Regions from separate parts of the Streptomyces aquilus genome, predicted to be linked through region 1. Evidence: riboswitches for the same ligand, from Rfam matches in the RefSeq annotation. Region 1 holds a riboswitch; each other region holds the start of a gene.
The links. A riboswitch is a leader RNA that binds a small molecule or an ion and turns the genes downstream of it on or off. The one in region 1 is predicted to bind cyclic di-AMP.
Positions count from the first base shown of each region.

Region 1 (9,822 bases):
CCCCCCGGCCCGCCGCCACCCCCGGTGAGCCGGCCCCGCACGCCTCCGGCGAAGCGTCCGAGCACGCCCCCGGTGTCTCCGTCCGGCACAGCCGGTCCAAAGGTGAGCCCCGGTTCCCCGACGGGCCCAAGCCGGACCCCGCCGGGTCGCACTTCGAGCGGCGGATCCGGAGTTTCCAGCCGCGGCGGAGCCGGGTGACCGCCGGGCAGGCCGACGCGTTGCAGCGGCTGTGGCCCAAATGGGGGCTGGACATCGACGGGCGGGGGGTCATCGACCTGGAGGAGCTGTTCGGCAACGCCCACCCCGTCGTCCTGGAGATCGGGTTCGGCATGGGTGAGGCCACCGCGCAGATGGCTGCCGCCGACCTCGGCACCAACGTCCTCGCCGTCGACGTGCACACCCCCGGCCAGGGAAACCTGCTCAACCTGGCCGACCAGAACGGCCTGCCGAACGTCCGCGTCGGCAACGGCGACGCCATCATCCTGCTGCGCGAGATGCTCGCCCCCGACTCCCTCGACGGGCTGCGCGTCTACTTCCCCGACCCCTGGCCGAAGAAGCGGCACCACAAGCGGCGGCTGATCCAGCCGGAGTTCCTCAGCCTCGCCGCGACCCGCCTCAAGCCGGGCGCGATCGTGCACTGCGCGACCGACTGGGAGCCGTACGCCGAACAGATGCTCGAGGTGCTCACGGCGCACCCGGACTTCGAGAACACCCAGGCCGACGGCGGTTTTGCGCCGCGTCCCGACTACCGGCCGCTGACCCGTTTCGAGGGCCAGGGACTGGACAAGGGACATGTCGTGAACGACCTGTTGTTCCGTCGCGTACAGCGATAGGCAGCGATAGGCAGCGACAGGGCAGCGACAGGAACCGATAGAGCAGGCAAGAGAAGGCGACAGAGAACCGAGCAGAGACAAGCACCGCAGCCACCCCCCTCGTTAAGGTCAATGCCGTGGCCACCTTTCCCCCGTACCCCGCGCACCCTCCCACCGGCCCCGCCGGCGGTGCACTGCGGCACGCGCACTGGTGGCAGCGGAAGTCGGTGCGCTACGGCGCCCTCACCACCCTGCTGGCCCTGTCCGGGCTCGTCATCCTGGCCCTGGTGCGCGAGCAGACCGGCACCGAGGGCTTCCTGGTCGGCCTCGGCCTCGCGATCCTGCCCGTGCCGCTGCTGATAGCCGCGTTCCGCTGGCTGGACCGCGTCGAACCGGGCCCCTGGCGCAATCTGCTGTTCTGCTTCGCCTGGGGCGCCTGCGCGGCCGCGCTGATAGCGATCGTCGCCAACAGCTTCGCCACGAGATGGATAGCCACGGCGACAGCCGACCCGTCCAGCGCGGACACCCTGGGTGCCACGGTCATAGCGCCCATCGTGGAGGAGTCCGCGAAGGCCGCCGCCGTCCTGCTGGTCTTCCTCTTCCGCAGACGGGACTTCACCGGGATCGTCGACGGCGTGGTGATAGCCGGGGTCACCGCCACCGGCTTCGCGTTCACCGAGAACATCCTCTACCTCGGCACCGCCTTCGGCACCGACCAGCTCACCGGCGACCGCGGCATCGCGTCCGTGACCGCGGCGACGTTCTTCGTGCGCGTGATCATGTCCCCGTTCGCGCACCCCCTGTTCACGGTCCTCACCGGCATCGGCTTCGGCATCGCCGCCCTCTCCGCCGACCGCCACCACCTCCGCCGCGTCCTCGTCCCCCTCTCCGGCCTGCTGCTCGCGATGGGCATGCACGCCGTCTGGAACGGCTCGTCCACCTTCGGGGAGTACGGCTTCTTCGCCGTGTACGCGGCCTTCATGGTCCCCGCGTTCGGGCTGCTGACCTGGCTGGTCATCTGGACCCGGCAGCGCGAGCTGAGGACCGTCCGCGAGGAACTGCCCGCCTACGCCGTGGCCGGCTGGCTCACCCCCGCCGAGCCCTTCGCGCTCAGTTCGATGCGGGCCCGGCGCATCGCCCGCCAGTACGCCCGCCGGCACGCCGGACGGCCCGCCGCGCGGGCGGTGGCGCAGTACGAGGCGTACGCGACGTCGCTGGCGTTCCTGCGGCACCGGGGGCGCCGCGGCCGCGCCGGCGCCGACTTCGTCGTACGGGAGAGGGAGTTGTTGCACGAGCTGTGGGCCCGGCGGGACGTCGCCCGCCCGGCGCTCGACCACGCGGCCCGGACGACGGCACCGCCGGTCCCGGTGGTGGCGGCACCGTGGCCGATGTACGGGGTGTACGGGTACGGCCAGCAGTCGGCGCCGTACCCCGCGTACAACCCCTACCAGACCTGACGAAAGCTACGCGGACGCCTCCGTCAGCCGCTCCACCTCGGCCTCCGTGAGGGTCACCTCCGCGACCTTGAGCAGCGCCGGCAGCTGGTCCACCACCCGCGCCGAGGCGATCGGGGCCGTCACCGTCGGCTGGGCGGCGAGCCAGGCCAGGGCGATCGTGGCGACCGGCACGCGGTGGGCCTCGGCGACGTCGTCGAGGGCGGCGAGGACCTTGCGGCCCCGCTCGGTCTCCAGGTGCTTGCCGGCTCCGGCGGCCCGGGCGCCCTCCACCACCTCGCCGTCGCGGTACTTGCCGGTGAGGAACCCGGAGGCGAGCGCGAAGTAGGGGACGGCGGCGAGGCCGGTGCGCTCCGCCAGGTCCTGGAGCTCGCCCTCGTACGTCTCGCGCGAGACCAGGTTGTAGTGCGGCTGGAGCGCCACGTACCGGGCCAGGCCCTCGCGCTCGGAGAAGGCCAGCGACTTCTCCAGCCGCTCGGCCGAGATGTTGGACGCGGCGATGTGCCGCACCTTGCCCGCCGTCACCAGCTCGTCCAGCGCGCCGATGATCTCCTCGACCGGCACCTCGGGCTTGTCGAAGTGGGTGTAGTAGAGGTCGATGTGGTCGGTGCCCAGGCGGCGCAGGGAGGCGTCCGCGGCGGCCTTGATGTTGGCGGCCCGCAGGCCCTGGAACTCCGGGTGCTGGCTGACCTTCGTGGCGATCACGACGTCGTCGCGGTTGCCGCGCGCCTTGGTCCACTTGCCGATGATGGTCTCGGACTCGCCGCCCGAGTTCCCCTCCACCCAGTTCGAGTAGGAGTCGGCGGTGTCGAGGAAGTTGCCGCCCGCGGCGGCGTAGGCGTCGAGGACGGCGAAGGACTGCGCCTCGTCGGCGGTCCAGCCGAAGACGTTGCCGCCCAGGGAGAGCGGGAAGACCTCGAGATCGGACGTGCCCAGCTTGCGAAGAGAAGTCATGTACGGGATCAACACCTGCGCCGGAAGCCGGTATTCCGTACACAGCGGACCGGCAGCCCTGACGTCGGGGGGTGAGCGTCAGGACCGCCGGGGTTCAGAGAGAGGCGCGCCTCTGAGAGGTCAGGGGTTCAGGCCCTTGCTCCGCAGCCACGCCATCGGGTCGATGCCGGTGTCCGCACCGCCCGGGTGGACCTCCAGGTGCAGGTGGGCGCCGGTCACGTTGCCGGTCGCGCCGACGCGTCCGATGACGTCGCCGGTGCTGACCTTCTGGCCGACGCTGACGCTGATCGAGGACTGGTGGCAGAACCACAGCTCGGTGCCGTCGTCGAGGGTGAGGATCGTGCGGTAGCCGTAGGAGCCGGCCCAGCCGGCCTCCGTGATGGTGCCGCTGTGGATCGCCTTGATCAGCGTGCCCGTGGGGGCCGCGAAGTCGAGCCCGGTGTGGTAGCCGGAGGACCACAGCGAGCCGGCCTGACCGAAGGTCGAGGTGATCGTGTACGAGGAGGTCGGCAGCGTGAACTGCTTGGCGAGCTCGGCGAGGCGCTTGGCCTCGGCCTCCTTCGCGGCCTTCTCCTCGGCGGCCTTCTTCGCCGCGGCGGCGTCGTCGGCGGCCTGCTTGAGCGCGGCGGCCTCGGCCTTCGCGGTCTGCGTGGCGACCTCGGCCTCGGCGGCCAGCTGCGCCTTGTTGTCGACCTGGTTCTGCTGGCTCTCGGCCTGCGCCATGATCCGGTTGCGCAGCGCCTCACCGGCGTCCGAGCCGCTCTCGGCGGTCCGCGTGGCGCTGGTGGCCAGGCTGCTGAGGGCGGTGGCGGAACCCTTGGGGGCCTCGTCGTCACCGCCGAAGACGCCGCCCACGTTGGGCAGGTCGGGGATCGAGATGGAGACCGGCGGCTTGCCGGTGTTGGCGCTGGCCATGCCGCCCGCGCCGACGGCGGCTATGACACCGACGCCCAGGACCGTGGAGCTGCGGGCGAGTCCCCCGCCGCGCTGCTTGGCCACCCGGTGCTTGCCACGCGGCGGGCGGAGGGAGTCCTCGGTGGGATTCCAGACGTCCTGCGGGCCCTCGTCGTGGTGGTAGCTGCCGTAGCCGAAGGCATCGGTGCTGCGCTGGCTCGGCACGTACGGGGCCTCGGGGGCAGGCCGGTTTGACGCCACGTGGGCGTGCTCCTTTCCTTCCTTCTCGCCTACCGGGTTAGCTGACGGGTTCGGAGCAGGAAGGTCTCCTACGCGCGTATAACCGCCGTGCTGCCACGGCGACTTCCGCGTGATTCACCCCAAGTTGGTGGTTCCCCGGTTCCCTTGCGGGATTCGGCGCGTGCGCACGGAGCCGACTCTTGTGACGGCTGGGACGACCGCGCTGCGTTATCGAACGTTAATAGACCCGGGGTACGGATTCCAAGCTGTTCTGCTTGATCATTAACCTTTTTCGGCAGGACGTAGGGGTCATGGCCGGTGAAAAACGGGCGAGTTGACCCCGCCCCCGGAGACCCACAGGAGACTCACAGGTATTGACGGTATGTCAGTTGTTATGCGGAGGGCGCTCGCCTGATCACCGGCCGTGACATCGCCCATGTCTCCGACGGCCGGAAAGGGCCCGGACAACGACTCAGGGCCGGAATCCATTGATCTGGATTCCGGCCCTGGGCCTTCAGTAGCGGGGACAGGATTTGAACCTGCGACCTCTGGGTTATGAGCCCAGCGAGCTACCGAGCTGCTCCACCCCGCGTCGGTGAAACCAGCATACGCCATCCGCGGGACCCCTCGCGCCACCTTTACGTCGCCCCAGCTCACGAGCGGTTCTCAGCTGCCGGGATTGCCCGCGTGGGTCAGGGTCTCCCAGGAGACGAAGAGGTTGTCGGTACCGGCCGGGCGGGTCTCCTCGGCGAGCTTGTGGGCGGCCGGGACGGCCATGCCGAGGCGGTTCTCCAGGTGGTTGAGGGCGACCTCCAGGTCCGGCCCCATGTTCCGGTCCACCTTGCCGCCGCACAGCCACACGGGGGCGGACTCCCCGGCCTGGTACCGGGCGTGGAAGGCGAGGGCGCTCTTGAGCCGGTCCTTCACCTCGCCGTACAGGTCGATGCCCTGGTGCCAGGCGGTCTCGGCGATGTGGGCGGTGGCGGCGACGGAGTAGCCGACGTGCTTGAAGTTGCGGCAGGTCTCCTGGGACATGCCGTCCTTGTACGTCCGCTGCCCGAACCAGTACGTCGTGAGCTTCTGCGGGGTGTTGACGGTCGACCCCTTGGGCGTGAGCGGCAGCTTGCCGTCCTTCGCCAGGTAGAAGTAGGCGGGCACGCGCTCGCGGAACCGTTCCAGGGCGTGCTCGAAGGCCTTGCGGTCCTCCAGGAAGACGGCGATCCCGATGGCCGCGTCGGTCATCACGAGGTCCCAGTTGCCGTTGTAGTCGGGGACCTTGCGGGTGACGGTCGGCAGATACGCCGTGCGCAGCATGGTCTCGAACCGGGCGACCCGGTCCGCCGGCCAGCCCGCGCCGGGACTGTGCCGGACGATCTCGGCGGCCCGCGCCCACGTCGACCCGGCCCACCCGGTCTGCAACCCGGCGTCCTCCTCGGTGTGCCGCCGCATCGTCGCCGACCAGGCGTCCATGATCTCCCTGGCCTTCACGGCGTGCTGCTGCTTGCCGGTGATCCGGAACAGCAGGGCCTGGGTGTAGGCGGCGATGGCGTCCTCGCGCTCCTCGACACAGCCGTGCGCGGGCCGGTCGGCGTGGTCGCCACCGGGGCAGTCGACGCTGGCGTACGGCTCGGGCCGGTACTTGTACGCCCCGTACTTGCTGTCCCGCATGTCGAGGTAGGCCTTGAGCCACGGCTGCTTGCCCGCGGTGACGTTCTTCTTCACGGCCTCCAGCTGCGCCTCGCTGACGAGCACGCCGGGGTGGGTGAAGGCGGTGTCCGGGGGGAGGGCGCGGGCCATGGTGCGGGTGTCGGCGCCGGTCCCCGCGCAGGCGGTGGCGAGGAGCGGGGCCAGCAGGAGAGCGGCGGTGAGTCGGGGCCTCATAGGGGAAGCGTGGACCGGGGGTTGCCGGGGCGCAGGATCTGTTGGTCCGATCGGTCGGCCGAGGCCACGGCCGCCGTGGTCGCGGCCGGCTGACGTTACGACAGCAGGTGCTCGTTCGGCGCCTTCGCCCGCTCCTCGTACTCCGGCAGTACGACGACGTCGACCCCGTGCGCCACCAGCAGCCCGTTCCCGTCCGCCGCCGTCACGAACGTGTCCGGCTCCCGCCAGGCCGTCACCACCCGCCGTACCCCGGCGTCGAGGATCAGCCGGGCGCACGGCGCGGGGCGGGAGGCACGGCGGGCGCAGGGCTCCAGGCTGCTGTAGACGGTCGCCGACGCCAGCCGGGGGTCGTGCGCGTCGATCTTCGCCAGGGCCGCCTCCTCCGCGTGGACGACGGGGTCGTCGCCCTCCCTCGAGTACCCGCGGGCGAGTTCCGTGCCGTCGGCGGCGACCACGACCGCGCCGACGCTGAACGCGGTCCGGGAGGGCGGGCAGAGCGTCGCCAGTTCGCAGGCCAGGCGGAGCCAGTGGTGGTCGGCGGGCGTGGCGCGCGGGCCGGTGCCGGGGGCCGTGGGTTCGTAGCGCATGAGGACCACGTCCTCGATCCGCCGGGTCTCCACCAGCCGCAGCCGGCCGCCCTGGTAGCCGCCGGGCCCGAAGAGGCGGGGCGCCTCCGGGGTGCCGACGAACAACGGGGCCAGCACCAGCTGGAGTTCGTCGGCGAGGCCCAGCTGGAGGAGCTGGGTGTGGATGCGGCCGCCGCCCTCGACCATGAGGCGGTCCACGCCCCGGGCGGTGAGGTCGGCCAGGAGCCGGTGCCAGTCGAGGTCGGCGCCGAGGGAGACGACGTCGGCGGCGAGGCCGTGCGCCTCGGCACGCTCGGCGCCCTTGTCCGTCGTGTAGACGACCTTGTCGCCGCCCGTGTGCCAGAACCGCGCCTGCGGGTCCAGGTCGCCCGAGCCGCTGACCGTGACCTTCAGGGGGTACTCCGGCTTGCCCGCCGCCACCCGGGCCGCGCGGCGCTCCGCGGAGTTCACCAGCAGGCGCGGGTTGTCGGCGCGGATGGTGCCGGCGCCGATCAGGATCGCGTCGACGGAGGCGCGGACCTCGTCGACGCGGTCGAAGTCGGCCGGGGAGGAGAGCAGGAGCCGGTCGGGGCCGGTGTCGTCGAGATAGCCGTCGAGGGAGACGGCGGCGGAGAGGAGGACGTACGGGTGGGGCATCGGCGCGGTCCCTCTCGCTGAGATGTGCGGTGGCGTGCTGCGGCGCGCGGTGGCGTGCTGTGACGTGGCACTCTTGGTTCAAGTTTGAAGCAAACCTACACTGGGGGCATGACGACTCGCTGGCTCACCCCCGAGGAGCAGCGCGCCTGGCGCGCGTACATCGCCGCGACGCACCTCCTGGAGGACGCGATCGACCGGCAGCTCCAGCAGGACGCCGGCATGCCGCACCTGTACTACTCCATCCTCTCCACTCTCTCCGAGGCGCCGGAGCGGAGGCTGCGGATGACCGATCTCGCCGAGGGGCTGAAGATCACGCGGCCGCGGCTCACGTACGCCGTGACCCGGCTGGAGAAGGACGGGCTGGTCGGGCGGGAGAGCTGTCGGTGGGACAAGCGCGGCAGCATCGCCGCACTCACCGACGCGGGCATGGCGGAGGTGGAGCGGGCGGCTCCGGGACATGTCGAGGCGGTCCGCTCCGCGATCTTCGACCGGCTCAGCCCGGAGCAGGTGGGGCAACTGGAGGAGATCTCCCGGGCGATCGCGGACGGGCTCCAGGAGGACACGGGGGACGAGGTTCCGTGGCGGCGGCGGTCGTCGCCGTCCTGTTCGTGACGGGGTTCGTCACGAGGTTCGCGACGAACGGTTCGTGACAAGCGCCATACATCCATTGCTTCAAATTTAAAGCATGAGGTAGGGTCTCGAACCGTAGATCTGCTTCAAATCTGAAGCAGACATGTCTACGGACCGGAGTACCCGCATGACCGACATCCCCGCCGCAACCCAGCGCTCCCGTGTCCGCGTGCCCCTGCGCTTCGGTGACGGCTACCGCGTCGACTCCGAGCTGGTCACCTTCCACGGACTGGTCGACGGCCAGGAACACCTGGCGGTCGTCCTCGGGGAGCCGGGCCCCAACCCCCTGGTCCGGCTGCACTCCGAGTGCCTCACCGGCGACGTCTTCGGCTCCGCCCGCTGCGACTGCGGCCCGCAGCTGCGCGAGGCGGTCGAGCGCATCGCCGAACGCGGCGGCGTGCTGCTGTACCTCCGCCAGGAGGGCCGCGGCATCGGTCTCTACAACAAGCTCGACGCGTACGCCCTCCAGGACGAGGGCCTCGACACCTACGCCGCGAACACCGCGCTGGGCCTGCCCGAGGACGACCGTGACTACACGGCGGCCGCGCAGATGCTGAAGGCCCTGGGGATCGAGTCGCTGGACCTGCTGTCCAACAACCCCGACAAGGCGGGCCAGTTGCGCGACCTCGGCATCGACGTCCGCGACCGCGTCCCCACCGGCGTCTTCACCACCGCCCACAACGTCCGCTATCTGCGGGCCAAGGTGCTCCAGACCCAGCACACGCTGCCGCTGGGCGAGTTGAGCGTCGGATAACGGCCGGCGCCGGACAACTGCCCGGGCAGCCGCCTCGATCAGCGCGCCCAGCAGAGCAGTGCCCAGCGACACGCATGACCCACGGACGTGGGGAGCGATGTCGGCGTTCCTGCGTACCGCACCGCCCGGCGCCGGCGACATCGGCATGGGGCCGACCCATGTCGCCGGCACAGGAGGTGGCCTCCTGTTATGCGAGCGGTCCGAGGATCTCCTGGGACTCGATGAGGCCCTGGTCGCTGGGGGCCTTGCCGTCCTCGAAGACGCGGGCGGCCTGCCGGGCGCGGAGGTCGAGGTGGGCCTCGGCGGGCCTGGGGTAGCCGTGGCGGGCGCGGGCCTCGGCGGGCGTCAGCACCTCCTGCGTGCGGGGCGGGATGCCGAGCTTCATCGGCGCGATCACCGGGACCGTGGAGGGCGAGAGCCGTCCGATCAGGAGCAGTTCGAGCCGGGGGCTGAGATGGGCGAGCGCGAAGGCCGTCTTCATGACGGGCACGATGAGCGTGTCGAGGAGGCGTGACTGCCGGATGCCGGCCAGTTCGCGCATCCAGCGCGGCAGGGTGGCGACCGTGGCGATCCGCTGGGCCCGCGCGACCGCGAGGCTCGCGGGCTTCGCCCACCACGGCGTCGGCGGCAGCACGAGCTCGGTCCTGAGCAGGTGGTTCATGGCCTGCTTGGCGATCGGGCTGGCGGACAGTCGCGGGCGCATCTCGGCGAAGTACGCCCGGATGCCCTCCCGGGTGCGCGGTACGTCGTCCGGCGAGCAGGTCTGCAACTCCGCGGCGAGCGCGCAGGCCTCCCAGTACTCCGTCTCCTCCCGCTCGCTGAGCTTGCCGGGGCCGTACTTCTCGTACGCGTAGAGGATCGAGTGCCAGCCGGTGAGCTGGATCCACAGCTGGGAGGCGGGGTCGTTGGCGTCGTAGGTGCCGCCGCCGTACGGCAGCTCGCCGATCGCCTTGGAGTGGACCTTGACCAGGACGTCCGCG
Region 1 covers NZ_CP034463.1:5,187,502-5,197,323, forward strand. The annotation lists gene trmB (tRNA (guanosine(46)-N7)-methyltransferase TrmB) at 1-833, shown strand, start outside; gene EJC51_RS23725 (PrsW family intramembrane metalloprotease) at 950-2,269, shown strand; gene EJC51_RS23730 (aldo/keto reductase) at 2,276-3,220, opposite strand; gene EJC51_RS23735 (M23 family metallopeptidase) at 3,341-4,375, opposite strand; cyclic di-AMP (ydaO/yuaA leader) riboswitch at 4,387-4,544, opposite strand; tRNA gene EJC51_RS23740 (tRNA-Met) at 4,873-4,946, opposite strand; gene EJC51_RS23745 (alginate lyase family protein) at 5,021-6,235, opposite strand; gene EJC51_RS23750 (dihydrofolate reductase family protein) at 6,331-7,458, opposite strand; gene EJC51_RS23755 (MarR family winged helix-turn-helix transcriptional regulator) at 7,567-8,070, shown strand; gene EJC51_RS23760 (GTP cyclohydrolase II) at 8,216-8,842, shown strand; gene EJC51_RS23765 (oxygenase MpaB family protein) at 9,030-9,822, opposite strand, start outside.

Region 2 (9,822 bases), 1.2 Mb from region 1:
TGCTATGGGGCGCATATATGCACGTTCCGAAGGGAGGGGGGAGACGGGGGTGGTGTGCTGGGGTGGACGTGGCCCTGATTAGGCTCCGGGGCCATGGACGTACTCATCCATCTCTTCGTCGGCCTGCACATCATCGGCATCGCCTCGCTGCTCGGCGGCTTTCTCACGCAGATGAAGGCGATGGGGCAGGGCACCGCCCGCTTCGTCCCCGCGATGCTGCACGGCGCGCTGACCATGCTGGTCACCGGCGCGATCCTGGTCGGCCTCAACCAGGCGGACGACCAGCACGTCAACAACGTCAAGATCGGCGTGAAGCTGGCGCTGCTGGTCGTGATCCTCGGGCTGGTCTACGTCAAGCGGGACGAGGAGAAGGTGGAGAAGGGGCTGTTCGGGCTGGTCGGCGCGCTGACCGTGGCCAACGTCTTCATCGCGGTGCTGTGGACGTGAGGGGAGGTTCGTCGGCTCCGATGCCGGCCCGGGCGGAGGCCACGGCACCCGCCGCCACCGCCAGCCACGCCGCCACCGCGATCCACAGCAGCACCTGACCCGGCGTCCTCAACCACGACACGTCGAGCGCGGTGGCCACGGACAGGGTCGCCGCCGACGTCATCCCCATCGGGAACACCGTCGCCCAGCGCCGGACGTCATAGTGCGGACGCGGCCACCCGAACTCGGCGGCCAGCAGGGCGACGTACCAGGCCAGGTCGAGGATCAGCAGAGCGACGGTCACCGCGCGCAGGACGCCCCGGTCGTCGGCGTTCCACAGGTACAGGCTCGCGCTGTCGGCCGCGATCAGCTTCGACCCCGCCAGCGCCGAGATGGCCATCGCCCCGCCGGCCACCCATTGGTCCCCGGCGCCCGTCGTCACCTGGCGCAGGTCGAAGCGGGCCAGGGCTAGGCCGTAGAAGACCAGGCCCAGCCAGAACAGCACCAGCGCCGCGTGCGCGAGCCACGCCGTCGAGATCGCGCCCGCGAGCGTCGCGCCGAGCACCGCCAAGCCCTGCGTCGCCACGCAGGTCAGGAACACCGCGCCCGGCATCCGCCGCTTCCAGTGCCCCATGACCAGCACGATCAGCACCGGCCACAGCACCGTGGCCAGCGCCAGCAGCGCCTCGGCGAGCCGCTGCCAGTCCAGGGCGGAGAAGCGGGTGCCCAGCACCGTGGTCGCGGCGATCGCCGTGAGCGCGCCCGGCGTCTCGGCCTCCGCCACCCAGCGCGAACGCTCCCGCAGCAGGCGTACGGCGAAGCCGGCGGCCAGCACCACCCAGGCCACGCACGCCAGCACGAGGGCGATGCGGGACATCACCTCGTACCCCGTCAGATGCAGGGCGACCGACACGATGCCGGTCGCCATCACCGCGGAACCGGCGGCGGGCGGGCGCTGCGCCCACCAGGTGCGGAGGGGGGAGGTATGGGGCGTCTCGGACATGAAAGCGATGCTAAGGAGCGCGTGGGGGGATCAGAGCGGGGCACGCGCGCGGGCGTGGAGAAAAGAGCGCGGGGCGCGGAGGGGCGACGCCTAGGCCGGGCGCACCACGCTGTGGATCGCCGACTCGCCGTCGTAGTAGATCGACTCCTCGCGGACGTACGCTCCCGGCTTCGGCGCGTGGATCATCATGCCGTTGCCGATGTAGAGGCCGACGTGGCTGACGTCGTCGTAGAAGAAGACCAGGTCACCTGGCTGTGCGTTGGCGAGGGAGACCGTGGTGCCGAAGTTCACCTGGTCGTAGGTGGTGCGGGGGAGGGAGATGCCGGCGGCGTTCCAGGCGGCCTGGGTGAGGCCGGAGCAGTCGTAGGACTCGGGGCCGGTGGCGCCCCAGACGTACGGCTTGCCGACCTGTGCGCGGGCGAAGGCGAGCGCCTTGTCGGCCTTGGTCGCGTAGGAGGAGTCGGCGGTTTGGGTGGTTTGGGTGGTTTCGGAGGGGGAGGGGCTCGCCTTCTGCTCCGCCGCCTTCTGCTGCTCCGCCAGCTCCGCGGCCTTGCGGGCGGCCTCCTCCTGCTTCTTCTTCTCGATCGCCGCGAGCCGCGCCTTCTCCTCGGCGGTCAGCTGCGACAGCAGCTCGCGCGCGGCGGAGAGCTTGCGCTGGACGGTCGCCTTGGCGGTCTTCAGGTCGGCCTGCGAGCCGGTGAGCGTCTCCAGGCTCTCGGTGGCCTCCTGGCGCTTCTTCATCGTCGCGGACTGGGCGCTGATGTAGTCGTCGACCGCACCCTTCTGACGGTCCGTCATGCGGCCCATCAGCTGCGTCTGGTCGAAGTAGTCCTGCGGGGTGTCCGCGAGCAGAAAGGTCGCGGTGTCGGGCGCGGAGGCGCCGGTGCGGTACTGGGCCGCGGCGAAGGAACCGAGCTCCTCGCGGGCCTCGTTGAGCTTCTGGGTGCGCTGGGCGACGTCGTCGAGGAGGGTGTCGACCTCCTTGCGCTGCGCGGCGGTCTTCTCCTTGGCCGAGTTGTACTTCTCGGTCGCCGACTCCGCCTGCCGGTAGAGGTCGTCGACCTTCTTCTCGACTTCCTCCAGGCTCGGCTTGTCGTCGGTCGAGGGGGCGGCGGTGGCCGTCTGGGAGAGCAGGGCCACGGAGGTGAGGGCGGCCGTTGCGAGCGCGGGGGTGCGTATGCCTGCTACGCGCGTTCCCGCAGGACGTGGCCTTGCGTGCGACGCCAAGGGAGGCGACTCCTTCCATGTTCCGCCTACCGAGTTAGCTGTCGGGTTCGGGCGGGTGGTTCGGAAGGTGTGCCCTACGGCCGTCCCCGAGAGGGAGTGGGCCGATTCACCCCAAGGTCGGTGTGGGTCCCCGGCTCCGGTTGCCATGGCGGCGCACCGGACTCGGCGGAGGCCGCGCGGCCCGGCGACGTTCGCCGGTGGGGGTCGTACGGCCTGACCGGCACGGTAGCCAACGGGTGTGGCCCCTGTGAAGGTTGATGTCCGATAGGCCCGATACATTTTCGTGACCTTGGGTGGGCGGGGGAGAAGATCGCGCGGTTTCTCACGGAACGTGACGGTGGGGTCCTGGAGGGTGAGAGGGCCCGAATTCTCGGGGCGGCGGCGGGGTGTCAGTGGGGAGCCCTAGACTCGGAGAGCGATGACAGGCCTCTTTGACGACAGCTTCCTGGCGAACCTCCAGGCCCCCCAGGGCCACGAGGAGGAACCCCCGCCGCCGCCCGAGGACGAGCACGGACCGGAACCCGTTCCGGACGATCTGTTCGGCGGGAAGTTCGACGTACCGCCGGACCGGGACGCGTACTACCGCGACGGCGCCCCGCGCCCGGCCCTGGACGCGGCGGCGCTGATCGAGGGGCTCAACGAGAACCAGCGGGCCGCCGTCGTGCACTCCGGCACCCCGCTGCTCATCGTGGCCGGCGCCGGCTCCGGCAAGACGCGCGTGCTCACGCACCGCATCGCCTATCTGCTGGCCGAGCGGAATGTCCACCCGGGCCAGATCCTCGCGATCACCTTCACCAACAAGGCCGCGGGCGAGATGAAGGAGCGCGTCGAGCAGCTCGTCGGCCCGCGCGCGAACGCGATGTGGGTGATGACCTTCCACAGCGCCTGCGTGCGCATCCTGCGGAGGGAGTCGAAGAAGCTCGGCTTCACCTCGTCGTTCTCGATCTACGACGCCGCCGACTCCAAGCGCCTCATGGCCCTGGTCTGCCGTGACCTCGACCTCGACCCCAAGCGCTTCCCGCCCAAGTCCTTCAGCGCCAAGATCAGCAACCTCAAGAACGAGCTGATCGACGAGGAGGACTTCGCCGCCCAGGCCACCGACGGCTTCGAGAAGACCCTCGCCCAGGCCTACGCCATGTACCAGTCGCGGCTGCGCGAGGCCAACGCCCTCGACTTCGACGACCTGATCATGACGACGGTCAACCTGCTGCGGGCGTTCCCCGATGTCGCCGAGCACTACCGCCGCCGCTTCCGGCACGTCCTGGTCGACGAGTACCAGGACACCAACCACGCCCAGTACGCCCTGGTCAGGGAACTGGTAGGCACGGGTGCGCACGACGAGGACGTCCCGCCGAACGAGTTCGACGTCCCGCCCGCCGAGCTCTGCGTCGTCGGTGACGCCGACCAGTCGATCTACGCCTTCCGCGGCGCGACGATCCGCAACATCCTCCAGTTCGAGGAGGACTACCCGAACGCGACGACGATCCTGCTGGAGCAGAACTACCGCTCCACCCAGACGATCCTGTCCGCCGCCAACGCGGTCATCGAGCGCAACGAGTCCCGCCGCCCCAAGAACCTGTGGACCAATGCGGGCGCCGGCGCGCGCATCACCGGCTATGTCGCCGACACCGAGCACGACGAGGCGCAGTTCGTCGCCGAGGAGATAGACCGACTGACGGACGCGGGCGAGGCGAAGGCCGGCGATGTCGCCGTCTTCTACCGCACCAACGCCCAGTCCCGAGTCTTCGAGGAGATCTTCATCCGCGTCGGCCTGCCCTACAAGGTCGTCGGCGGCGTCCGCTTCTACGAGCGCAAGGAGGTCCGGGACGTCCTGGCCTACCTGCGGGTGCTGGCCAACCCCGAGGACTCGGTGCCGCTGCGCCGCATCCTCAACGTCCCCAAGCGGGGCATCGGCGAGCGCGCCGAGGCGATGATCGACGCCCTCTCCCAGCGCGAGAAGATCAGCTTCCCGCAGGCCCTCAAGCGCGTCGACGAGGCGTACGGCATGGCCGCGCGGTCGACGAACGCCGTGAAGCGGTTCAACGTGCTGATGGAGGAGCTCCGTACGATCGTCGACTCCGGCGCGGGACCGGCGACGGTCCTGGAGGCGGTGCTCGAACGCACCGGCTATCTCGCCGAGTTGCAGGCCTCCACCGACCCGCAGGACGAGACCCGGATCGAGAACCTCCAGGAACTCGCCGCCGTGGCCCTGGAGTTCGAGCAGGAGACGGCGGAGGGCGAGGAGTCCCCGGGGCTCGCCGCCTTCCTGGAGCGGGTCGCGCTCGTCGCCGACTCCGACCAGATCCCCGACGAGGACGAGGACGGCTCCGGGGTCATCACCCTGATGACGCTCCACACCGCCAAGGGACTCGAGTTCCCGGTCGTCTTCCTCACCGGCATGGAGGACGGCGTCTTCCCGCACATGCGCGCCCTCGGCCAGACCAAGGAGCTGGAGGAGGAGCGGCGGCTCGCGTACGTCGGCATCACGCGCGCGCGGGAGCGGCTGTACCTGACGCGCTCGTCGCTGCGCAGCGCGTGGGGACAGCCGTCGTACAACCCGCCCTCGCGCTTCCTGTCGGAGATCCCGGAGCAGCACGTGGAGTGGAAGCGCACCGGCGCCACCGCGGCCCCGGCGGGCCCGGTCTCGGGTGTCGCCGCCACACTGTCGTCCTCCCGCTCCCGCTCCTCGGCGCGAGGCGCGTCCGGCTTCGCCACGAGCCGTTCGTCGGAGAAGCCGGTGGTCTCGCTGGCCGTGGGCGACCGCGTCACCCACGACCAGTTCGGGCTGGGCACGGTCATGGCGGTGAAGGGCACGGGCGCGAACGCCGAGGCGACGATCGATTTCGGCGAGGCCAAGCCGAAGCGGTTGCTGCTGCGGTATGCGCCGGTGGAGAAGCTGTAGCGGTACGGGGGCTTTTCGACTGCGGGCCGGTGGGGGCTGGTCGCGCCCCGCGGCGGAGCCGCTGATCGACTCAGCCCCGCGCCCCTAAAAACCCGATGCTTACGTCGGGTCCAGGCCGTGGCTGCGCAGCCACGGCAGCGGGTCGATCGCCGAGCCGCCGGCCGGGCGGACCTCGAAGTGCAGGTGCGGGCCGGTGGAGTTGCCCGAGTTGCCGCTGTACGCGATCGGGTCACCGGCCTTGACGGTCGTACCGGAGGCGACGCGGTAGCTGGAGAGGTGGCAGTACCACGTCTCCGTGCCGTCCTTCGCGGTCACGATCATCATGTTGCCGTAGGCGCTGTTCCACTGCGTCCGGACGACGCCGTCCGTCGCGGCCATCACGGTCGTGCCGTACGAGACCGGGAAGTCGATGCCGGTGTGCACGGACATCCAGTTGACGCCGGCCTGGCCGTAGTAGGCGCTGAGGCCGTGCTGGGCGACCGGGAGGGCGAACTTGGGGCGCAGCCGCTCTTTGCGGGCCGCCTCCTCCGCCGCCTTCTTCTTCTCGGCCTCCTGCTGGGCCTTGAGGTCGATGCGCTCCTGCGTCCGGCTGGCCCGGTCGGCGAAGTCGTCGGCGCCCGCGGAGAGGGACTCGAGCTGGGTGTCCAGCTTGTTGTTCGCGGCGGACGGTTTGACGGACTTCGTCGTCGCGTCGGACGCGGTCGTCGAGGTGTCCTTGCCGTCGCTCATGCTGCCCATGGAGGCGGCCGCGATGCCCGTGACCCCCATGACGCACGCGGAGGGCACCGCGATCTTCATCAGCGCGGAGCGCTTGGCGGGCGTACGGCGGCGGGAACGGCCCGCGTTGCGGGCGGCCATGCGGGAGCCCGGGGCGGGGGTGGGGTCTTCCTGGTCGTCGAGGAGCGGGGCGGCGTCGCTGTCGTCCTCGGAGAGGGCGGGCAGTTCGCCGGTGGAGCTCAACTCGGTGTCGTGCGCGGCGGGTTCGTCGTAGGAGACCTGCTCGAACAGCGCGGTCGACTGATGGTCGACGGGCTCCTCGTGGTCCGGCGTGACCCCGTCGGAGTTCCACTGCGTGGCGTCGTAGGCGCCGGTGTCGAAGGCCTGCGTGCCCCACTGCCAGTGCTGGGTCTGGTCGGCCGCGTTCCCGGACTGGTCGGGCTGGAGCCAGGCGCCCGCGTCCCACTGCCCGCTCGCGTCCACCGCGCCGACCTGCGGCGGGATCGCGGAGAGCTGCTGATGCTCCCCGGTCCAGCCCGTCGTGTCGTACGTGCCCGTGTCGTAGGCGGCGTGGTGCTGGGCCGCGTACATGTCGTAGTTCAGGGCCTGGTGACTGTCCGTCGGCCACTGCTGGGCGTCGTACGTCCCGGTGCTCTGAGCGCTGTCACCGGGGAGACTGCCGAACAGGGGGTCGGTGTCGAAGTGCGCGGTGGTGGTGTGCGCGCCCGTGTCGTAGCCGTAGCTCGCGAAGTCGCCGTACTGGGCCTCCTGGGTGCCGTACGACGCATAGTGCGCCGACGAGGCATCGGAAGCCGGAGTCGGGGTGGTCATGGTCCCCGACGTGTACGGGTCGTTCACCAACTTCTCTTTCGCCTCGACAACAGGGGCTGCCAGAGCAGTGCGGTGACTGTACCCGGCGGTACGCGGGCGCGACAATCTTCGGCAGGTTTCGCGCCTGAAGGAAACGGGCATTCGGCCGTGTTTCGGGGGACTGCGGGCGCGAGTTTGGCTTTGTGTTCGAAGATTGTTCGATGTTGGACGGCTGTCAGGAGGCTGTCAGGCGGCTGTTACGCCGCCGATGCGCGGCCCGTCACGCCACTGTCAGACCTCCTGTGCCGGTCTCGGCCGCGGCTCCCGTCCTCGTCGAGTCGAGCGCCTGGCGTATCCCCGTCGCGACGGCCGGGTGCACCGGGAGGGCGAGATGTCCGATCCCGCTCACCTGGACGTTCTGCGCCATCAGGTCGGGGTGGTCGATACGGGCGGTCTCCAGCGGGTCCATGAGGTGGTCGAGGTCGCTCCAGAAGCTCACGAAATGCGTACGGCAGCCGGGCGCGGGCCGGGCGAGTTCCGTGAGGACGTCCGAGCCGGGGCGCATCTGGCGCACGATCGGGTGGGCGTCGGCCAGCGGGACCACCCGGGTCCCCGAGTGCGGGGTGCCGAGCGTGACCAGGGTGCGGACGCGGAGGTCGCCGCCCAGGCGCTGTACGTAATAGCGCGCGATCAGCCCGCCCAGGCTGTGTCCGACGACGTCGACCTGCTTGCTGCCCGTGCGCTCGCAGATCTCCTCTATGTGCCGGCCCAGCAGCTCGGCCGCGGTGCGGATGTCGCAGGTCAGCGGTGAGTAGTTGAGGGATTCGAGCTGCCGGTGGCCGTGCTGGAGGAGGCTGCGGCGCAGCAGGACAAAGACCGAGCGGTTGTCGATGAAGCCGTGCAGCAGGACGACCGGCGGCTTGGCCTGCGTCGGCAGCTGCGCGGGGCCGTCCCGGGAAGGGAGCGGGGCGGCCGGCGCGCGGCGTTCCTGGAAGACGCCCGAGGGGTAGAGCAGGAGGTGGCCGGCGAGGATCGCGATCTCCAGGGCGGTCGCCTTCAGCAGCGCCGCGGACAGTCCCGCCAGTCTGCTCGGGAGCAGGCGCTGGCAGAGCGGAAGAAAGGGCTCCACTGCCCGGGTGACCTTCATGGCCGACCTCCTGTCGGCACACGTGAGGACGTCTCTGTCCCCCGTGTGCCCTCGTGGGAGGCCGGGGCGGAGGCGGCCGGCGGGGCATGCGGAGGGCGCGTGGGGTGAGCTCGGCGGATGGCGCGTACCGCGCCGATGACGAGGTGAGACTCCCTGCCGGTGTGGCGACGAGGCTCCCCGCTGTCGTGCCTTACCTGCCCTACGTGCCCTGCGTGCCTCCGTCGGCACGCCGCACCGCCCCGGCGCGCGGCCCGCGGCGCGGTGGTGCGGCGACCTCGTTGCGGCTCCCGTTGCGCTTGCTCCCGCTGCGGTACGAGGGCCGCAGGGGTCTGCGGTCCGTGTGCCGCAAAGACTCGGAACGGTGCGCGGCGAACGTGTCCCACCGTGTGATTTCCCCCTCGGCCAGCGCCGTGAAACTGCCGGTTGCGGGATGCTGGAGATAACGTTCGTTCACTTCCTCGCACGATGGGGTGTGAGGAAGCCGAAGCCGCTTCATGGAGGCAGTGATGGGTGTGGCAGCCGGTCCGATCCGCGTGGTGGTGGCGAAGCCGGGGCTCGACGGCCACGATCGCGGGGCGAAGGTGATCGCGCGGGCGCTGCGCGACGCCGGCATGGAGGTCATCTACACCGGCCTCCACCAGACGCCCGAGCAGATCGTCGACACCGCGATCCAGGAGGACGCCGACGCGATCGGTCTGTCCATCCTCTCCGGTGCCCACAACACGCTCTTCGCCGCGGTGATCGATCTGCTCAAGGAGCGCGAGGCCGAGGACATCCTGGTCTTCGGCGGCGGCATCATCCCGGAGGCGGACATCGCACCGCTGAAGGAGAAGGGCGTCGCCGAGATCTTCACGCCGGGGGCGACGACGCAGTCGATCGTGGAGTGGGTCAGGGAGAACGTGCGGGAGGCGGCGGGGGCGTAGGGCAGCCGCCGACGCGGAACGGCGCGGCCGAACGGCTACACCGTCCCCAGCTCCTCCAGCATCGCCGCCCGCAACCGCAGCGTCGTGCCCAGCCGTTGGAAGGCCTCCGCCCAGTACCCTCCGGCCCCCGGCGAGGCGTCCTCGGACTCGTCCGGCACCGCCAGCAGGCCGTCCAGCCGGCTCGCCTCCGCCGGGTCGAGGCACCGCTCGGCCAGCCCCATCACACCACTGAAGCTCCATGGGTAACTCCCCGCGTCCCGCGCGATGTTGAGTGCGTCCACCACAGCCCGCCCGAGCGGCCCGGACCACGGCACCGCGCAGCCGCCGAGCAGCTGAAACGCCTCCGACAGGCCGTGCGCCGCGATGAACCCGGCCACCCAGTCGGCCCGTTCGCCCGGCGGCAGCGTCCCGAGCAGCTTGGCGCGCTCGGCCAGCGACACCGCGCCCGGGCCACCGGCCTCCGGCGCCGCGGGCGCCCCGAGCAGCGCCCGCGCCCAGCCGGCGTCCCGCTGCCGCACCGCCGCCCGGCACCACGCCGCGTGCAGCTCGGACCGCCAGTCGTCCGTCACCGGCAGCGCCACGATCTCCTCGGGCGTCCGCCCACCGAGCCGCGCCGACCACGTGCCCAGCGGGGCGGCCTCCATCAACTGGCCGAACCACCATGACC
Region 2 covers NZ_CP034463.1:6,433,487-6,443,308, forward strand. The annotation lists gene EJC51_RS29740 (hypothetical protein) at 94-447, shown strand; gene EJC51_RS29745 (tellurite resistance/C4-dicarboxylate transporter family protein) at 425-1,429, opposite strand; gene EJC51_RS29750 (C40 family peptidase) at 1,520-2,656, opposite strand; cyclic di-AMP (ydaO/yuaA leader) riboswitch at 2,665-2,834, opposite strand; gene pcrA (DNA helicase PcrA) at 3,075-5,558, shown strand; gene EJC51_RS29760 (M23 family metallopeptidase) at 5,658-7,106, opposite strand; gene EJC51_RS29765 (esterase/lipase family protein) at 7,366-8,232, opposite strand; gene icmB (coenzyme B12-dependent isobutyryl CoA mutase small subunit) at 8,739-9,155, shown strand; gene EJC51_RS29775 (DUF5691 domain-containing protein) at 9,191-9,822, opposite strand, start outside.
Region 2: another riboswitch for cyclic di-AMP. It lies ahead of EJC51_RS29750 (C40 family peptidase); the one in region 1 lies ahead of EJC51_RS23735 (M23 family metallopeptidase).

Region 3 (9,822 bases), 1.0 Mb from region 1:
CGAAGTCGGGCAGCCCCAGATCCGTGGTGATCTTCACGGTGCCGGACAGCTGCTGTACGTCCGACGCGGCGATCTTCTCGACGAGTTCCTGGGCGCTGATCTTCGGCAGGTCGGGGTCGCCGGAGTCGGCGAGTGCCGGGACGAGCCCGATGGTCGCCGCGGCCACCCCCACGACCGCGACCGGGACGACGTACCGCGCGGCCTTGCGGCGCCCGGCGCGCAGGTCGTCGGCCTCCTCCGCGAGCGTGTTGTCGTCGGATTCGTACGGTGCCATGTGTGCCTTACCTCCGTCGTCGGCGGCGGCGTCCTTCGAAGCCCTCCCGTGTGGGAGGTGCCCCCTCGTCCATCCCGTAGCCGCCATTCTCACCCGAATCGGTGAGGATTGGTGTTTTCCCGTGGTTCCCATCTGACCAAATCGGCGCGGTCCGGGCGTCAGCCCGCGGGCTCAACTCCGCGTACACCTGGGGTATGACACACGGAGGCGGCGCCTCCCCCGACCCGTAGGGGTAGGCGCCGCCTGATGATCGTGGATCAGTCGCGCAGGAACACGTAGTCCGCGTGGTACGGCACCCCGATGATCTCCCCCGGCGTGCAGGTGCCGGCCGGGGCTACGCCGCCGACGGTGTTGAGCCGCAGGATCTCGGTCGTACGGGCCAGCAGGCCGTGGTGCTTGCCGGACTGAGTGGCCTTCAGGTCCAGCTCCGCGATGTTGCCGTCGCCGTTCGGGGTCCGGGACAGGACGGCGCCGGTGACCGCGCTGCCGTCGGGCGCGACCCACTGCGGCGTACCGGAGTTGGGGGCCACGAACGAGTGTGCGATACGGCCGCCGAGCACGGCGCTGACGTCCCGTTGGGCGAACGCGTAGCCGCCGCCGGTGGCCGCCTTGCACTCGTAGATCTGCTCGCCCTTCACCACGGACGCCTGGAAGTTCTTCAGCGCGCCGCGGAAGTCGAACCCGGCGACGGTGACCTTGTGGAGCTGGCCGCGGACGGCACCGCCGGGGAACTGCTTGGTGTGCAGGTTGGCGTAGAACGACCCCGGGTCGGACTTCAGCGCGTCGAGCAGCGCCGCGTCCGTCACCTTCACGGTGCCGGTGACACTGTGCCGCCCGGCCTTGCCGAGCAGCTTCGTGAAGTCGACCTTGACGCCACCGTTGGTCCCCTTGGCGCCCTGGTGGATGTGCAGGGCGGTGGGCCGGTCGAGCCCCCGCCACTTCACGGCGACGGAGACCTGGTCCCCGTCCACCTTGACGAACTCCAGCGCGGCCCCGTCCGCGTCCCCCGCGGGCACCTCGTTGGCACCGCGCAGGCTGGTGGCGAGGACGGTGGCGGTTTCGGTGGTGTTCCCGCCGGTGGCGAAGGCCGAGCCGGGAACACCGGCAACGGCCAGGGCAACAGCACTGACGATCAGCGTCTTACGCATGAACTCGTCTCCCCGTTGAGAAGAGCCGGCACCCCCTGCGCCGGCTTCCGAGGAGACATACGGGACGGATCTCAGCTTGGACTCAGTCCAGCCATGTGAGGGGCATCACACTGACGCTCCTCAGGGGCGCGGGGAACTGCGCGCTCAGCCCCCGCGAACCCGCACCCGGCAACGCACATCAAGCCGCAGAACCTACCCCGCGCGATGCACCACGGCGTCACAAAGCTCCGTCAGCGCGGCCTTCGCATCACACTCCGGCAACGGCGCCAACGCGGCGCGCGCCTCCTCCGCGAAGCGAACCGTGTCCCGCCGGGCCTGCTCCAACGCGGGATGCGCCCGCAGCGCGGCCAGCGCCTCCGCGAGCCGCTCGTCGTCCGCGAGGTCGGAGTCCAGCAGCTCGCACAGCGCCGCGTCCTCGGCCAGCCCCAGCCGCGCCGCGCGTTCCCGCAGCCGCAGCACCGGCATCGTGGGGATGCCCTCGCGCAGGTCCGTGCCGGGCGTCTTGCCCGACTCGTGGCCCTCGGAGGCGATGTCGAGGACGTCGTCCGCGAGCTGGAAGGCGACGCCCAGCCGCTCCCCGTACTGGGTGAGCACGTCGACCACCGACTCGTCGGCGCCCGCCATCATCGAGCCGAACCGGCAGGAGACGGCGATCAGCGAGCCGGTCTTGCCGGCGAGGACGTCGAGGTAGTGCTCGACCGGGTCCCGGCCGTCCACCGGCCCGGCGGTCTCCAGGATCTGTCCGGTCACCAGCCGCTCGAACGCCTCGGCCTGGATGCGGACCGCCTCGGGTCCGAGGTCGGCGAGGATCTGCGAGGCGCGGGCGAAGAGGAAGTCGCCGGTGAGGACGGCGAGGGAGTTGCCCCAGCGGGCGTTCGCGCTGTCCACGCCCCGCCGGACGGCCGCCTCGTCCATGACGTCGTCGTGGTAGAGCGTCGCCAGGTGGGTCAGCTCGACGACCACCGCCGAGGGCACCACGCCGGGCGCATAGGGGTCACCGAACTGGGCAGTGAGCATCACGAGAAGCGGCCGGAAGCGCTTGCCGCCCGCGCGGACGAGATGCTGCGCGGCCTCCGTGATGAAGGGGACCTCGCTCTTGGTGGCTTCGAGCAAACCCTCCTCGACAGCAGCCAATCCGGCCTGGACATCGGCTTCGAGAGCCTGGTCCCGCACGCTCAGCCCGAACGGCCCGACGACGGTCACGAGGGGTCTCCTGTCTGCTGGTGTCTTCTGGCGATTACGCGGTATGTCGATAGGTCGCTGCCTTCACTCAAGTCAGCGTATCCGGTCACCTTTCGATCACCGTCGCCCCCCACCAGTACAGCGGGGGCGGTATCGGATCACGCCCGGTATGTTTCTGATCACCTGAAAAGTACGGATATTCATCGACTCACCCGGAAGCAGTAGAGCGTGTCTCGAACCACCGTCGATGTCGACCCCGGAAACCAGCCGCCCCCCGAGGACGACACCGCCTTCTTCGGCCAGCCGAAAGGCCTGCTCACCCTCTCCGGTCTGGAGGTCTGGGAGCGCTTCTCGTTCCTGGGCATGCAGGCCATCCTCGTCCTGTACTTCGCCGACGCGGTGGCACACGGAGGCATGGGCATGGCGGCCGGAACCGCCGCCTCCGTCTCCGCGGCCTACGGCACCCTCGTCTACCTGGTCTCCGTCGCCGGCGGCTGGCTCGCCGACCGCATGCTCGGCTCGTACCGCGCGGTGCTGTGGGGCGGGATCCTGATCGCCTGCGGGCACTACTCCATGGCGGTGCCGACCGCGACCATGACCTGGGTGGGCCTGGGGCTCATCAGCGCGGGAACAGGCCTGCTCAAACCCAATGTGGCCACCATGGTCGGCAAGCTCTACCGGACCGACGACGAGCGGCGCGACGCCGGGTTCGCGCTCTACTACATGGCGATCAACATCGGCGCCTTCGCGGGTCCGCTGATCACCGGCTGGCTCGGTGACCACAAGGGCTGGCACTGGGGTTTCTCGGCCGCCGCGATCGGCATGACCTTCGGGCTGATCCAGTACGTCGCCGGGCGCCGTCACCTGGCCGGGCGCAAGCACGCCGCCGAGTTCGCGCTCGCGCCGGAGGCGATGGGGCGCGCGGTGCGGCTGATCGTCGTGGGCGTGGTGGTCGTGGCCGTGGTCGCCGGGCTGCTCGGGGGTGTCGGCTGGCTGACCATGGACCGGTTCGTCGACCTGCTCACGCTGATCTCGGTGATCGCGCCGGTCGTCTACTTCGCGGTGATGTTCCGCAGCCCCCGGGTCACCGCCGAGGAACGCGGCCGGCTGAAGCCGTACATCGTCCTCTTCCTGGCCTCGACGGTTTTCAACTTCATCCTCTTCCAGGCCTACAGCACGATGATGCTGCTGGCCTCGACGAACGCCGAGACCACGATCCTCGGCTTCGACTTCCCGGCCAGCTGGTACGCCTCCGCGCTCGGTGCCTTCGAGGTCGGGCTCGCGCCCTTCGTGGCCGCCCTGTGGGTGCGGATGGGGCGCGGTCAGCCGCACGCCTCCAACAAGATCGCCATCGGCGTCGTGCTGGGCGGTCTGTCGTTCCTGCTGATGGTCCTGCCGACCTCCGGGCACTCCTCCGACGACTACCTCATGTCCGCCTGGTGGATCGTCGGGTCGTACCTGCTGCTGGGGCTCGGCGACATCCTCCTGGAGACCTCGGGCATGTCGGCCACCACCAAGCTCGCCCCGGCCGCCTTCTCCAGCCAGACCATGTCCCTCTGGTTCCTCTCCCTCGCCCTCGCCAACGGCATCCAGGCGCAGACGGTGAAGCTCTACGACGACGTCTCCCACCCGGCCTACTTCGGCGTCAACGGCGCGATCGCGGTGGCCGCGGGCCTCGCGGTGATGGCCGCGGCACCCTGGCTGCGCCGCACCATGCACCCCGTCCACTGAAGCGAACGGGATCATCCTCATGCACATCCGTACGTCCTTCCCCTACGAGACGACCCACGAGGACCTGCGCATCCCGCTCCCGGACGGGACACAGCTGTACGCGCGCGTGTGGCGACCACTCACCCAGGAACCGGTACCCGCTCTGCTCGAATACCTGCCCTACCGCCTGACCGACTGGACCGCGCCCCGCGACTTCCAGCGCCATCCCTGGTACGCGGGCCACGGCTACGCCTCCGTGCGCGTCGACGTCCGCGGGCACGGCAACAGCGGCGGTCTGCCGACGGACGAGTACTCGGCGACGGAGCTGGCCGACGGGGTCGAGGTGGTCAACTGGCTGGCGGCGCAGCCCTGGTGCGACGGCAAGGTCGGCATGTTCGGCATCTCCTGGGGCGGCTTCAACTCCCTCCAGATCGCGGCCCTCGCACCCGAGCCGCTCAAGGCGGTCGTCACGGTCTGCTCCACGGACGACCGCTATGACAACGACGTGCACTACATGGGAGGTTCCGTCCTCGCCGTCGACATGCACGCCTGGGCCGCGACCATGCTGGCCTTCGTCTCCCGGCCGCCGGACCCGCGGTACGCGGGCCTGGCCTGGCGGGACATGTGGCTCAAGCGCCTGGAGCACGTCGATCCGTTCATCCACACGTGGCTGGACCACCAGACCAGGGACGCCTACTGGCGGCACGGCAGTGTCTGCGAGGACTACGGCGCGATCGACGCGGCGGTCCTGGCGGTGGGCGGCTGGCACGACCCTTACCGCGACACGGTGCTCAGGCTGGTCGAGCACCTGCCGCCGGACCGGGTCCGCGGGCTGATCGGCCCCTGGTCCCACCAGTACCCCGACCGCGGGCTGCCGCCGGGCCCGGCGATCGGCTTCCTCCAGGAGACCCTGCGCTGGTGGGACCAGCACCTCAAGGGCGTCGACACCGGCGTCCTGCGGGAACCCCTGCTGCGGTCCTGGGTCAGCGACTCCCACCGCCCCGCCACGGTCTACGACACGCTCCCGGGCCGCTGGGTCGGCGAGCCGGCCTGGCCCTCCCCGCACGTCACGACGGTCTCGTACGGCCTCCAGGGCGCCCCTGTCCTCGTCCGCTCCCCGCAGCACACGGGCGTGGACGCCGGGCGTTTCTTCCCGTTCGGGAACGACGCCGACCTGCCGCCGGACCAGCGGGAGGAGGACGCCCGGTCGGCCTGCTTCGAGTTCGCGGTGGGTGAGGAGACGTGGGTGCTGGGGCGGCCCCGGGTGCGGTTGCGGGTGACGTGCGAGGTGCCGCGCGGGCAGGTGATCGCACGGTTGTGCGATGTGGCGCCGGACGGGTCGTCGACGCTGGTCACCCGGGGCGTGCTGAACCTGTCGGCGCGGCACGGGCGGGACCGGGCGGTGCCGTGGGAGCCGGGGGCGAGCGGGGAGGTCGTCTTCGAGCTGAACGGCATCGGGCATGTCTTCCCGCCCGGGCACCGCATCCGGCTCGCGGTCTCCTCCGCGTACTGGCCGTGGATCTGGCCGCAGCCCGAGTCCGACGCCGGCTTCACACTGGACCCGGCGGGCAGCTTCCTCGAACTGCCGGTCAGGACACATGACGTGGACTCGGACACCGGCATCGGCTTCGGCGAGCCCGAGCAGTCGGAACCCCTGGGCGTGAACTACCCGGCCACCCTCGACGAGCCCCGCCCCGAGCGGCTGGTCGTGCGGGATGTCGCCAAGGGCGAGTGGCGGCTGGAGGTCGACCCGCGCTACGGCGGCACCCGCTTCTACCCCGACGGCCTGGAGTTCACCGAGGACGCGCTGGAGACGTACACGATCCAGGAGGCGGACCCGCTGTCGGCCCGCGCCCGTTCGGACTGGTCGATCCGGCTGCACCGGCCGGAGCTGGGCTGGGACACCACCGTCCGCACCCGCTCGGAGATCACCTGTGCGGCGACCGAGTTCCTGACGTCCAACGAGGTGATCTGCACCGAGAGCGGTGAGGTGGTCTTCCACCGGACCTGGGAGAAGCGGATTCCACGGACCGCCGGTTAACCGCCAGTTGAGGGTTGATTGCCCGATTTGCCGTTCTCGTTCTCCGCGGTGAGTTGGCTCACTTCACCCTGCCCTCACCCTGTCCGAAAACCCCGGAATTCCGGGGCGCGCAAGCCGGACACCAAGGTCAACAGGTGCGATCTGTGAATCCGGTACTTGTTTCGGACATGTGCAGTCGCATACGTTCCGGGCCCGGGCGGACGCCGAATCCTGCCGCCGCCCGTAGACCGCTCACCTCACCCAGAGAACTTCACGGCAGGAGCGGGGGACCCAGGTAAGTCGCCGGGCCGGACGTCTTCGGACGCGCCGGTACGGCTTGGGGTGAAGTCATGCCTTCTTCGGCATGGCCGGGCAGCTCCCGCCCGAACCCGACAGCTCACCTCGCAGGCGCCGGAGAGGAACTTCGTCATGCGTCTGTCCCGCAAGCTCGCCGTCACCGGTGCCGCCGTCGCCGCACTCGCCTTCCCCGTCGTCGGCGCGACCACCGCGTCCGCGGCCACCACGACCACGGTCACCGCCACCTCGCTCGGCTACTCCGACACCCTCGACGGCTGGATCCGCGCCTCGCTCCAGGTCATGGCGCAGAACGGCATTCCCGGCACCTACGACGGCATCTACCGCAACGTCATCCGCGAGTCCTCGGGCAACCCCTACGCCATCAACAACTGGGACTCCAACGCCGCCGCGGGCACGCCCTCCAAGGGCCTGCTCCAGGTGATCGACCCGACGTTCAACGCGTACCACGTGGCCGGCACGTCGTGGGACTCCTACGACCCGGTCGCGAACATCACCGCGGCCTGCAACTACGCGGCCGCGGTGTACGGCTCGATCGACAACGTGTACGGCGCGTACTGAGGTCTGCCGAGGGCTGATTGAACAGTCTCTCGTCGGGGACTGCTTGAACAGCCTTTCGCCGAGGGCTGGTTGAAGAGCCTTCCGCAGGGGCCTAGTGGAAGAGTCTTTCGAGGACGACGGCGATGCCGTCGTCCTCGTTCGACAAGGTCACCTCGTCGGCCACGGCCTTGAGTTCGGGGTGGGCGTTGGCCATCGCGACGCCGTGGGCCGCCCAGTCGAACATGGGGATGTCGTTGGGCATGTCGCCGAAGGCGAGGGTGTCCCGCGGGCCCAGGCCGAGGTACTCGGCGGCCAGCGCGAGGCCCGTCGCCTTGGTGATGCCGCATGGCTGGAGTTCGACGGTGCCGGGGCCCGACATCGTCACCGTGGCGAGGGAACCGACGACTCCGCGCGCGGTCGCCGCCAACTCGTCGTCGGTCAGGGCCGGGTGGCGCAGCAGCACCTTGCTGATCGGCTCGCACCACAGGTCGTCGCGGCGGCCCACCCGCACGGCGGGCAGCGTCGGGTGCGGCATCAGATACCCCGGCTCGATGAGCGTGAGCCCGTCGACCCCGTCCTGGTCCACGGCCGCGTACACCTGCCCCACCTCGGCCTCGATCTTGCCGAGCGCGGTCTCGGCCAACTCCCGGTCCAGGGTGACCGACCACAGCAGACGGTCCACGCCGGCGTCGTAGACCTGCGCGCCCTGCCCGCACACCGCGAGTCCGGTGCTGCCGAGGTCGTCGAGGAGCGGCCGCACTCTCGGGGCCGGTCGGCCGGTCACCACCAGATGCCGGGCCCCGGCCGACGTCACCCGCGCGAGTGCGGCGAGCGACCGGTCGGAGAGCGTGTCGTCGCCCCGGAGGAGGGTCCCGTCCAGGTCAGTGGCGACGAGTGAATATGCGGTGGGTGCGGCCATGATCAGAGAATACGGATGGAATCCCCCGGCGACTCGACGCGAACCGGACGGCCGCAGCTTTCACATCCGTCGACGGCGACTCCGGTTGGGAGTTGACGGCGGCTCCGGTTGAGAGTCGGAGGGGAGCCCGCACACCACCGGTTGCGTCGGTCGGTGGGTGAGATGCTCGCGAGATGACCGATCACCCGGAGACCTTCCTGAACCATCTGCGGACCGCCGCGGTCGGCATCCTCGAACGCTTCCCCGAGCAGCTCAGGCCCGAGATCTACGCTCTGTCCTTCCGCATCTGGCGCATCGACGGCGACGACCGCCACCCGTACGTGGCCATCGGCTACAACACCGAGAGCCAGTACGAGCGCGAGAGGTACCCGGGTGACGAGGGCGAGGTCCGCTGGAACTACGCCTACTGGCTCCTCGACGGCTTCGAGATGCTCGGCAACATCCCCGAGGACCCGGTCGGCAGCCGGGTGTACGAGGAGGAGGTCAAGCGGCTCGGCGCCTGGTACGACGGCGAGTTCGACCTCGACCGGGTCCTGGACGACGACGACCTGAGCGCCCGCACCGACCTCCTCCGCCGGCACTTCCACGACGCCGTCATCGACCTCGCCCGCCACCTCCACGCCGACGGCGTGATCGAGAAGACCCTCGGCCGCCCGCTGCCGGTCGTCGTCTTCGACATGGAGTGCCCCGGCTGGGAGGCCCACGCGACGGAGTGCGCCAACCCGCCGGAACTGATCGAGGAGTTCACGGCATGGCTGCGGGAGTCCGGGGAGATCTGATCCGCCGCCCGGCCCTACCCGTGCGCCGCCGCCAGATGCCGCGCCAGCCGCGGTGAGGCGAACTCCGTGCCGCACACGAAGCGCATCACCGGTCCGTACGACGACGCCGACGGGAGGCCCGTGAAGTACAGGCCCGGCACCGAGGAGACGTATCCGGCGCCGAGCTTGGGCGCGCCGCGGCTCACCGCGAGTCGGGTGCGCAGTTCGGGGCCGAGGAAGTCCATGGCCGCGAGGTCGACGCGGTAGCCGGTCGCGGCTATGACGTGGTCGGCGGCCAGGCGCTCGGTGCGGCCGGTGTGGGTGAGGACGGACAGGGACGGGTGGCCGTCCGCGGAGTCGGCCTTGAGGACGCGGCGGACCTCGCTGACCCGGACCTTGTCCTCGAAGCGGTCGCGCAGCCACCAGGCGCCGAGTGGACCGAGGACGCGGCGCACCAGGTAGTGGCGGGCCCCGGCCGGGAGGCGGCGGTAGGGGTGGGGGTAGTAGCTGAGCGCCCACAGGGACCAGGCGCGGCCGAACGGGGACTCCGGGCGCAGCCGGGGCTGCTTCCAGGGCGGGGCCCCGAAGGCGACGCTGCCCCGGCCCCGCGCCACGACCCTGACCTGGGCGCCGGCCTCCGCCGCGAGGGCCGCCGTCTCCAACGCGGACTGACCGGCCCCGACGACGATGAGTTCACGGCCGGAGAAGCGGCTGAGGTCGTGGTGCTGGGAACTGTGGGAGACGGGGCCGGTCGGGCTGGGCCCGTCGGGCAGGGTCAGCTCCGGGGGCAGATGCGCGAGGCCCGACAGCCCGGTGGCGACGACGACCGCACGGGCGCCGAACGACTCGCCCGAGTCCAGCTTCAGTGCGAAGCCCTGGCTCTTGTCGCGGTCGACGGACACGACCCGCACCCGCTCCAGCTCGGGCACCAGCTTCTGCTGGAACCACGCGCCGTA
Region 3 covers NZ_CP034463.1:6,210,760-6,220,581, reverse strand. The annotation lists gene EJC51_RS28690 (LolA family protein) at 1-274, opposite strand, end outside; gene EJC51_RS28685 (CHRD domain-containing protein) at 532-1,422, opposite strand; gene EJC51_RS28680 (polyprenyl synthetase family protein) at 1,615-2,625, opposite strand; gene EJC51_RS28675 (peptide MFS transporter) at 2,833-4,335, shown strand; gene EJC51_RS28670 (CocE/NonD family hydrolase) at 4,355-6,355, shown strand; cyclic di-AMP (ydaO/yuaA leader) riboswitch at 6,578-6,760, shown strand; gene EJC51_RS28665 (transglycosylase SLT domain-containing protein) at 6,764-7,210, shown strand; gene EJC51_RS28660 (HAD family hydrolase) at 7,302-8,108, opposite strand; gene EJC51_RS48875 (hypothetical protein) at 8,282-8,887, shown strand; gene EJC51_RS28650 (FAD-dependent oxidoreductase) at 8,902-9,822, opposite strand, start outside.
Region 3: another riboswitch for cyclic di-AMP. It lies ahead of EJC51_RS28665 (transglycosylase SLT domain-containing protein); the one in region 1 lies ahead of EJC51_RS23735 (M23 family metallopeptidase).